One region of the Cellulomonas sp. P4_D11 genome, then DNA from elsewhere that is predicted to be linked to it. Evidence: predicted binding sites of a transcription regulator. Region 1 holds the regulator's gene; the other holds the start of a gene.

The links. The regulator LexA, encoded in region 1, represses DNA repair genes until DNA is damaged. The targets are predictions, from matches to a motif close to TCGAACANNTGTTCGA.
Region 2: a site for LexA is predicted at 2,387-2,402, ahead of AC1DT4_RS13230 (HNH endonuclease signature motif containing protein). Genes of this name have one in related genera too.

Annotation. Positions count from the first base shown of each region.
Region 1 covers NZ_JBFUIK010000013.1:50,291-55,580, forward strand. The annotation lists gene AC1DT4_RS10125 (S9 family peptidase) at 1-186, opposite strand, end outside; gene nrdR (transcriptional regulator NrdR) at 339-854, opposite strand; gene AC1DT4_RS10135 (LysM peptidoglycan-binding domain-containing protein) at 1,175-1,657, opposite strand; gene lexA (transcriptional repressor LexA) at 1,999-2,751, shown strand; gene AC1DT4_RS10145 (L-lactate dehydrogenase) at 2,861-3,862, opposite strand; gene AC1DT4_RS10150 (ATP-dependent DNA helicase) at 3,895-5,290, opposite strand, start outside.
Region 2 covers NZ_JBFUIK010000019.1:34,900-40,189, reverse strand. The annotation lists gene AC1DT4_RS13240 (SAM-dependent methyltransferase) at 1-265, shown strand, start outside; gene AC1DT4_RS13235 (hypothetical protein) at 471-773, shown strand; gene AC1DT4_RS13230 (HNH endonuclease signature motif containing protein) at 819-2,240, opposite strand; gene AC1DT4_RS13225 (sugar O-acetyltransferase) at 2,762-3,385, opposite strand; gene AC1DT4_RS13220 (exo-beta-d-1,3/1,6-glucosidase) at 3,449-5,290, shown strand, end outside.

The DNA.
Region 1 (5,290 bases):
GTCCCGGTGCCCGCGGGTCAGCGGTCGTGGCGGCTCGTCACCGACGAGGTCGACGGACCAGAGGTGGCCCGTGTACTCGTCGGTGCTCAGGTCCGGTCGGACGACCGAGACGATCGCGCGGCTGCCGTCCGGGAGGACGGCGGGCGCGCCGGGGACGTGGAGGAGCTCGAGATCGGTAGGAAGCACCGGACGAACCTACGTCGTCCCGCCGAGACTTTCCGACCGACGGGGCCGACGGCCTCGGCACGCCCCCGACCGCCGGTCCCGGAGCCGTGTGTGCGGACGCGTCGCTGCTCCGGTGCCCGAGGGGACGTGGTGGATCCTCGCGAGCCCGTGCCTCAGCTGGTGCGCGCGGTCTCGTCCTCGGGCTGCAGCGGCTCCTCGGCGTCGTCCACGTCCTCCGTGCCGTCGCGCTCCGCCCGCAGGACCGTGATCGCGGCCTCGAAGTCCTCGAGCGAGTCGAACGCCTGGTACACGCTGGCGAACCGCAGGTAGGCCACCTCGTCGAGCTCCCGCAGTGGACCGAGGATGGCCAGACCGATCTCGTACGCATCGATCTCCGCCGAGCCGGCGCCGCGCAGGGTCTCCTCGACCTTCTGAGCGAGCAGCGCGAGGTCGTCCTCGCTCACCGGACGGCCCTGGCACGCCTTGCGCACGCCGCCGGCGATCTTCTCGCGGCTGAACGGCTCGGTGGCGCCGGAGCGCTTGACCACGGAGAGGCTGGCGGTCTCGACCGTGGTGAAGCGGCGGTTGCAGTGCGGGCACTGGCGGCGTCGCCGGATGGTCGACCCGTCGTCCGAGGTCCGCGAGTCGACGACCCGCGAGTCCGGGTGACGGCAGAACGGACAGTGCACCGTGATCCCCTTCGAGCTGGCCCGCCGAGCCGGGAGGGCCGGCGGCGATGGCGTCGTGAACGCCCCCGTGACGCTAGGCCACGCTCTGCGGCGGTGCAAGGTCGTTGCCCCCGACGCGACCCGCCGTGCTCGATCCCACGTCGCCCCCCACGTTCCCCGGGCGACGCACGAGGGCGGCCATCCTGAGATGACCGCCCACGCGGGGACGCTCCCGTCCCGTGTAGCGGGCCGACTCGCCTCGGCCCGCGCAGTACCGCGCGTCCTGTGTGCCACGCCCCCACGGTGCTCTGGCGGGCTCCCGCGCCGCCGACGGACGTCCGTCAGCCCGCGGGGACCACGATCACCTGGCCGGCCATCAGGCCGGCGTCGGGGAGCTCGTTCAGCCGGACGAGGTCGAACACGACGTCGCGCACGTCGTCCGAGGGCCCGGCGACGGTCTCGGCGATCTCCCACATGGTCTCCCCCGGCTGGACGACGTGCCGCACGACCTCCTGCGCTCCGGAGGGGCCGTCCGCCGCGGCGCGACTGCCGAGCAGCGTGACCAGGGCGACGATCGCGGCCGCGAGGACCCAGAGGACGACGCGACCGCGGGTGGTGAGCCGGAGGTGCGACGCGGCCGCGGGTGCCGCCTGGTCCGCGGGCTGGTCCACGGGCGCCGTGACGATGGTCGGGGTACCCACCAGCCGGAGGTGGCTCGCCCGGGACGCGGCCGACGAGGCGGCCGACCCGCGGGTGGCGCCGGCCGTCCGGCTGCTCGGCGTCGCGAAGCTCGGCATCGCGGGTCCCATCGCCATCGCGCTCATCACGTCACTCGATTCCTGCTCGGCCCGGTCTCCCGGGGTACCGCTGGTCGTCGAACGCTTGTTCGTCGAACGTCTGTACGATGTCTACCAGCATCCGCCGACACTGTCGAGACACGATCGAACAGATGTTTGATCTTCCGTCCCGACATCCCTAGGCTGGCGATGCAGCACAAGCGCACCACGAGCCACTGACACGACCGGCGGGAGCCCCCGTCGCCGCAGGTCAGGAGCTCGGGGGCGTCGGCTGGCACAGGCAGCGCGGCACGTTCACGGAGCAGGCGGAACCAGCGGTACCAGGCGGTCAGGGCCGAGAGGCCGCCGCCCGACGGAGGAGGAGCGCAGTGACGGACTCACGGGACACGTCCCAGCCCGACAAGGACCTGGCGACGATCCACGCGCTGCCGGACGGTGCGCCTGGCCCGGACGGCCTCACGGCGCGCCAGCGGCTCGTGCTGGACACCATCCGGACGTCGGTCGAGTCGCGCGGCTACCCACCGAGCATGCGCGAGATCGGCGAGGCCGTCGGCCTGACCAGCCCGTCGAGCGTCAAGCACCAGCTCACGGCCCTCGAGCGCAAGGGCTACCTGCGGCGCGACCCCAACCGCCCGCGAGCCATCGAGGTCGTGCACGCCGACGACTCCCGGGGTGTGGGCACCTGGCAGGCGCCCGACGGCAGCCGGTCGAGCTTCCCCGACCAGGGCGAGGGCGAGCGGATGCCCGCGCCGTCCTACGTCCCGGTCGTCGGGCGGATCGCCGCTGGCGGGCCGATCCTCGCGGAGCAGGTGGTGGAGGACGTGTTCCCGCTCCCCCGCCAGCTGGTCGGCGACGGCGACCTGTTCCTGCTGAAGGTCAGCGGGGACTCGATGATCGACGCCGCGATCTGCGACGGGGACTGGGTCGTGGTCCGCCGCCAGCCCGTGGCCGAGCAGGGCGAGATCGTCGCCGCGATGATCGACGGCGAGGCCACGGTCAAGACGCTCAAGCGCATCGACGGCCACGTGTGGCTCATGCCGCACAACCCGGCGTACTCGCCGATCCCGGGCGACGAGTCGACCATCCTCGGTCGCGTCGTCAGCGTGCTGCGCAGCCTCTGACGCGCCGGCCGGGCCGCGCGCCGAGCGCGGCCCGGCCGGTCACCACCGCGCGAGTCGTGCGAAGCCCCGTCGATCGTGGCGCGCCGACGAGCCGCTGACGGCTGCCGGCTCAGAAGCCGAACTGCCGGGCGACCGAGCGCACGGCCTCGGCGGAGGCCCGCAGGCCGGCGAGCTCGTCGTCGGAGAGCGGCACCGGCAGCCGTTGGCCCACGCCGTGCGCCCCGACGATGGCGGGCACCGACAGGCACACGTCGCTGATGCCGTGGAAGTCGTCGAGCAACGACGACACGGGCAGCACCCTGCCCTCGTCCTTGACGACGGCCTCGATGATCCGCGACCCGGCCAGCGCGACCGCGTAGTTCGTCGCGCCCTTGCCCTCGATGATCCGGTAGGCAGACTCGACGACCTCGCGCGTGATGCTTGCCCGGACGTCGGCCGTGAGCGGGCCGGCACCGCCCGCCCCGGTCCACTCGAGCAGCGGGACGGACCCGATGCTGGCGGAGCCCCACAGCGGGAGTTCGGTGTCCCCGTGCTCGCCCGCGATGTAGGCGTGCACGTTCTGCACGGCGACCCCCGTGTGCTGGGCGATCAGGTAGCGCAGACGGGAGGAGTCCAGCACGGTGCCCGACCCGAACAGCTGCGCAGGTGGCAGCCCGGAGATCTTCAGCGCCGCGTAGGTGACGACGTCCACGGGGTTGGTCACCATCACGTAGACCGCCTCGGGGGCGACGTCCACGAGCGCCGGGAGCACCTTGCGGACGAGACCGATCGTGGCCTCGGCGAGCTCGAGCCGCGACTGGCCGGGCTTCTGCTTCGCGCCCGCGGTGAACATCACGACGTCGGCGTCGGCGCACACCGCGATGTCGTCGGAACCCACCACCTGCGCCATCGGCATGAACTGGATGCCGTGCCCGAGGTCCAGCGCCTCGGCCTCGACCTTCGCCGCGTTGATGTCGTACAGGGCCACCGACCGGGCGGCCCCGCGCATCAGCGCGGCGTACGCCATGGTCGACCCGACGGCCCCCGCGCCCACGATCGCCAGCTTCGAGGTGCGGCGTGCGCTGCGGTACGGGGCCATGCCGACGTCTTCCATGTCCAGGCTCTCGGTCATCACGTACCTCCAGGTCGTCGACCCGACCGAGGCTATCCGGACGCGGCGAGCCGCTGCAGCGCGGAGACGGCGACGGCGCGGTCGGTGGTCCGCCAGAAGTCGGGCAGCGACCGCGTGAGGAAGCTGCCGTAGCCGGCGGTCGCGAGGCGCGGGTCCAGCACCGCGACGACACCGCGGTCCTCGCTGGTCCGGATCAGGCGACCGGCGCCCTGGGCGAGCAGGAGGGCGGCGTGCGTGGCGGAGACCGCGAGGAAGCCGTTGCCGCCCGCCGCCTCGATCGCGTCCGAGCGGGCGGAGCTCACGGGGTCGTCTGGCCGCGGGAACGGGATGCGGTCGATGAGGACGAGTCGGCAGGTCGCGCCGGGGACGTCGACGCCCTGCCAGAGCGAGAGGGTGCCGAACAGGCACGTGGGCTCGTCGGCGATGAACTGCGAGACGAGGGTGGGCAGCTGGTCGTCGCCCTGGACGAGGATCGGGACGTCCAGCCGCTCGCGCATCGCGGCGGCAACGGCGTTCGCCGCGCGTCGCGACGAGAACAGCCCGAGTGTCCGGCCCCCAGCGGCCGTCACGAGCTCGGCGATCTCGTCCAGCTGCGCGTCGGTCGCCGGCTCGCGGCCGGGCTTCGGCAGGTGCCGCGCGAGGTACAGGATCCCCTGCCGGGGGTAGTCGAACGGGCTGCCGACGTCCAGCCCGCGCCACGGCTGACCGGCGGGCGCGGCGGCGGGGGGCCCGCCCAGCGAGGTGGGGCCGACCGGTTCGGCGTCCGGGCGGACCTCGAGGCCGACGGCGCGCGCGATCGGGTCGAAGGAGCCGCCGAGCTCGAGCGTGGCCGACGTGAGGACGCCGGAGCGGCCCGCGAGCAGGTGGGTCCGGATGAGGCCGTTGACGGCGAGCGGGGCGGCGTGCAGGCGGGTGAGGATGCTGCCGCGCCGGTCCTCGCTGCGGGAGCTCCAGAGCACGGTGTGCCGGTTGTCGTCGGGGTCGGCGGCCATCCGGTCAGCCACCTCGTGCAGCGCCAGCATGGTCGCCTGGGCCATCTTGCGACCGCCCTCGGGCGGGGCGTTGGGCCCGGACTCGGGCTTGAGCACGCTGAGCAGCGCGCGCGTCGTGTCGCGCACGCTCGCCACCGCGTCACGGGCGGCCGGCGGCAGGCCGTCGCGGAACCGGGTCTCGGGCAGCCCGACGAGCACGGTGGCCAGCGCCTGGCTCGCCTGGTCGAGGTCCGTCGTCGGGACCCCGCCGTGCCGCCGCGCCAGGCGTGCGGCGTGCTCGATCGTGGCGACCGACAGCTCGGACGTCGCCTGGGCGGTCACGCGGTCGGTGAGCTCGTGGGCCTCGTCGACGATCAGGACCTGGTGCTCGGGCAGGACACCCGGCGACCCCGACGCCGCGATCCCCAGCATCGCGTGGTTGGTCACGACCACGTCC
Region 2 (5,290 bases), on a different contig from region 1:
CCCGCGCAGCGCGGTCCTGCACCGCGCCGCCCAGCTCGTGACGCCCGGCGGCCTCCTGCTGGTGGTCGAGCACGCGTCCGTCTCGCCGTGGTCGTGGAAGAAGGACGCCACCTTCCCGACGCCCGCCGAGTCGCTTGCCTCGTTCCACCTGAGCGACGGCTGGGACGTGGAACGCCTGGACGCCCCTCAGCGGATGGCGACCGGCCCAGCGGGCGAGGTCGCGGAGGTCACCGACAACGTGATGGCGGTCCGCCGCTCGCTCTGAAGGTCGCTCGCGCCGACCACCCGCTCATGCTGACCGTCGTTCGCGCTGCCCATCCGCTCGCCCTGACCGTCGCTCGCTCTGCCCATCCGCTCGCCCTGACCGCGTCGCGCTCTGACCGCGGCGAGCCCTGACCGCCGCTCGCCCGACCGGGTGATCGCATCGGGCGGTGGACTTCCTGGAGCAACAACGCCCCTACGGTGCCCGGATGACAACACGGCGCTGGGGCCTCGCTGCAGTTGTCTTCGTCAGCATCGTCACCGTCCTGGTCTCGGCGTTCCTCTGGGTCATCGGCCTGATCGGCGGATCGGGCTTCATGGCGTCGACGCCGAGCCAAGGGGCAGTCGTCGGAGGGGTCGTGGTCCGCGTCATCGCGGTCCTTCTGTGGGGTCTCCCCGTCGTGGTCGCCCGGCAGGAGCTCGGCGCCCGCGCCGCCCGCACGACTGCCGTGCTGCTGGGCTCCTGTCTGGCTGTCGCCCTGACGCTGACGCTCCTCGGCAGCCTGTGGTGAACCGTCGGAGGGCGGAGGACGGGCACCGAGGGTGCCGTCCGCAGGTCAGAAGGGTGGGTCGCCGATGTCGGGTGGTGGTGGTCGGTGCTCGAGCGCGTCGGGTGAGACCAGGACCAGGACCGGGCTGCGCGCGTAGGTCAGCCCGTGCCGGTCGGTCCAGGTCGAGACCCCAGTGGTGGGGTTGTAGGTGACCTGCCACCAGCCCTTGGTCTTGGCTTGGTGGTGGTGTTTGCAGAGGGCGTGGAGGTTCGCCTCGCACGTTTGGGTCTCGTGACCCTGGTCGGTCGTGGTGCGGTTGTGGTCGTAGGGGATGCGGTGGTCGAGCTCGCACCGGGTGGCCGGCTGGCGGCAGCCGGGGAAGGTGCACGTGACATCCCGCGCCTGGACGGTGCGGGTCAGGTCCGCACCCGGCCGGTAGGACTGGGTGCCGACCGAACACACCTGCCCGGTGGCCGGGTCGGTCAGCACCCGCCGCCAGGTGGCGTCCTGGGCGAGCTCGCGGGCGACCTGGGCCGGGATGGGCCCGTAGGAGCCGAGGTACCCGGGGTTGTCGTCGAGGCCGAGCAGGGTGGACGCGGCCACAGAGACCTGCAGGGCGGCGCGTTGCCCGTGCCGGGTGGGTAGTGGGGTGCCGTCCGGGGTGGCCTGCCGGTCCAGGATCCCGGTGAAGATGTCACTGAATGCGTCCGCGCGCCGCTGATCCACGCTCCGCTGGTCACCGTCGACGGCACTGTTCCCGGCCAGGGCGTCGATCGCGGTGAACGCCGCCGTCGCCTCCGCGGCGGGCAGGTAGGCGATCAGGCGGGCCATCGCATCGGGGGCCAGCTCCAGGAACACCCCGCGCCGCTCGCGTTCGGCGCGGCGCCGCTTCTCGGGGACGTCGGGGTTGACCGCGAGCAGCACGGCCCGTACGTGCCGGGTCAGCTGCGGGGCGGTCAGCTCGGCGGCGTGGTTCACGGCGTCGGCGACCACCCGGTCGATGACGTCGCGGTCCAGACCGGCACCGCCCGTGTGGATCTCGGCCAGGATCACGTCGATCTTGCGCGCCTCCAGAGCACCGGCCGCCCACGCGTCGGCCAGCACCGGGTGGTCCGCGACCGCGTCCGCGCGCAGGAACAGGGTCTCGGCCAACCGGCGGGTGCAGACCAGGGCGCACGCGAGCTCGTCGGGGACGTGCCGCAACGCGTCCACGGTGCGCGCCTCGATCTCCCGGATCACCGCCGCCTGGGCGGCCTGCAGCATGTTGACCGCCTGCGTCATCGCGGCCACCGTGCTCACCAGTGCGACATCCGAGACGTCCGCGACCGGCACCGAGACCAGCATCGCGACCAGGTCATCGACCCGCACACCCGGCACCGGCACCTCCGCGGCGGCCAGGTCCACGACCCGCACACCCGGACCAGGCACCGGCGCGGCACCCGGACGCGACCCGTGCCCCGAGTCCGCCCACACCATCAGCGGGGACACGGTTGGAGGGGGAGCAGGAACGGTGGGCGGCGTAGCGGAGCCAGCGGCCACGGCATAAGGCGGCGTCATGTGTGCGCGAGGCTCGTCGAGGATCGCTGTCATCACCGCTACCTCCGCTCACCTGCGACCACCGCTCCCTGCGGCTATCGAACAAGTGTACGACTGACCACTGACGCACCGGCGGGTGGCCTGTGGAAAGAGGCTCGTGGAAAGACGGGGTACGCGACCGCCGACTCTTACGCGTCGAGTTGCTATCGCGGAGCGCCCAGACCCAGCTGGATCGCAAGGGGTTCCCGCATCTCGTGAGCGCAGCTGGTCGGCAACGCCGCTGGTGTCGCGTGGTCGGCGACCCCGCGCTGGCGTTGCGCTCGACAGCGGCGTTCAGCGACCGATGCTGTTCGGCGACCCGGTCCCGTTCAGCGACCAATGTTGTTCAGCGACCGGGTGTTCTTCAGCGACCGTTCTCGTTCAGCCACCGGGTGTTCCTCAGCGACCGTTCCCGTTCAGCGACCGGGCGCGCTTCAGCGGCCGTTCCCGTTCACCGATCGGCGACGATCCACGTCGCTCGCGTCCACCGACCGCAGCACGCGGCACGGCACGCCGACGGCGACCACGCGGGGCGGGATGTCCTGCGTGACCACGCTGCCGGCGCCGATCACGGAGCCGGCGCCGACGGTGACGCCGGGCAGGATCGTGACGTTCGACCCGATCCACACGTCGTCCTCGATCCGCACCGGCAGTGAGAACTGCTTCCCGCCGGCACGCTCCTCGGGGACGGTCGGGTGGCCGGCGGTCGAGATCGTGACGTTCGGCGCGAGCATCACGCGGTCGCCGATGTGGATGTCGGCGTCGTCCACGAGCACGAGGTTGAAGTTGGCGTAGAACTGCGAGCCGACGTGCACGTGCGAGCCGTAGGAGACGTGGAGCGGCGGCTCGATCCAGGCGTCGGGGCCCACGGAGCCGAGCAGCTCCTGCAGGATCGACGTCCGGCGGGCAGCCTCGCCCGGGCGCGAGTGGTTGAAGTCGTACGTCAGCTCCTTGCCGGCCACCCGCTCGGCCTCGAGGGCCTCCAGGCCCGGCCCGAAGTCCACGTAGAGCCCGCCGTCGTTCATCACGGCACGGACGGCGTCGTACTCGTCGGTCATCACACGCTCCTCTAGGGTGTTCCGCAGCCCATCATGCTCGAAACGATCCGATCAGGACGCCTCATGACCGCGCCTTACCAGGACCCGTCCCTTCCCGTCGCCGAGCGCGTCGCCGACCTCGTCGGGCGCATGACGCTCGAGGAGAAGGTCGGGCAGATGATGCAGCTCAACGCCAAGGACGGCGTCGAGGACCTGGTCCTCCACCTGCACGTCGGCTCGATCCTGCACACGTCGCCCGAGCGGGTCCGCCAGGCGCACGAGCTCACCGCGCAGACACGGCTGCAGATCCCGCTCCTGATCGCCGAGGACTGCATCCACGGGCACTCCTTCTGGGAGGGCGCGACGATCTTCCCGACGCAGCTCGGCATGGCGGCCACCTGGGACGCCGGACTGCTCGAGCGGGCGGCCCGGGCGACCGCCGTCGAGGTGGCGGCCACGGGCATCCACTGGACGTTCTCGCCGGTGCTCTGCATCGCCCGCGACCTGCGCTGGGGCCGCGTGAGCGAGACGTTCGGCGAGGACCCGTTCCTCATCGGCGAGCTGTCGTCGGCCATGGTCCGCGGCTACCAGGGTGCCGGACTCGACGACCCGACCGCGATCCTGGCGACGGCGAAGCACTTCGCGGGCTACTCCGAGACGCAGGGCGGGCGCGACGCCAGCGAGGCCGACCTCAGCCGCCGCAAGCTGCGCTCCTGGTTCCTCCCGCCGTTCGAGCGGGTCGCGAAAGAGGGCTGCCGGACCTTCATGCTCGGCTACCAGTCGATGGACGGCGTCCCGATCACCATCAACGACTGGCTGCTCAACGAGGTGCTGCGCGGCGAGTGGGGCTACACCGGCACGCTCATCACCGACTGGGACAACGTCGGCCGCATGGTCTGGGAGCAGCACATCCAGCCCGACTACGCGCACGCCTCGGCGGCCGCGATCCGCGCGGGCAACGACATGGTCATGACCACGCCCGGCTTCTTCGAGGGTGCGCAGGAGGCCGTGCGCAGCGGCATGCTCGACGAGTCCGCGCTCGACGCCGCCGTCGGCCGGATCCTCACGCTGAAGTTCGAGCTCGGGCTGTTCGAGGACGCCCGGCACCCGGACGTCGAGCGGCAGCAGGCAGTCATCGGGTCCGCGGAGCACGTCGAGCTCAACCTCGAGGTCGCCCGCCGCTCGCTCGTCCTGCTCACCAACGACGGGACGCTCCCGCTGAGCGCCGAGAAGAAGGCGATCGCCGTCGTCGGACCCAACGCGGACGACCAGCACACGCAGCTGGGCGACTGGGCCGGCGCCTCCGGCCAGGCGGACTGGCTCCCCGACGGCCACCCGCGCGAGATGACGCAGACGGTCCTCGACGGCTTCCGCGACCAGGTCCCCGAAGGCTGGACGGTCACGCACGCGCGCGGCGCCGACATCCTCACGCTCGGCGCCGACCCCGAGGGCGAGTTCTTCCCCGACGGCCAGCCGCGACCGCAGGTGGTCATCCCCGTCGAGCCGGACGAGGCGCTCATCGCGGAGGCGGTGGCCGCCGCCGAGACCGCCGACGTGGTCGTCGCGGTGGTGGGCGACCGCATCGAGCTCGTCGGCGAGGGCCGGTCGACGGCCACGCTCGAGCTGGTCGGCGGGCAGGTCGCGCTGCTCGACGCCCTGGCCGCGACGGGCAAGCCGCTCGTCGTCGTCGTCATCGCGAGCAAGCCGCACGTCCTGCCGCCGAGCGCCATGAATGCGTCGGCCATCGTCTGGGCCGCGAACCCGGGCATGCGCGGCGGGCGCGCGATCGCCGAGCTGGTGCTGGGCCAGATCGAGCCGTCCGGCCGCCTGCCGATCTCGTTCGTGGAGCACGTCGGCCAGCTGCCGATCTACTACAACCAGCTGCCGGCGCAGCACGGCACGCGCTACGCGGACCTCACGCAGCGG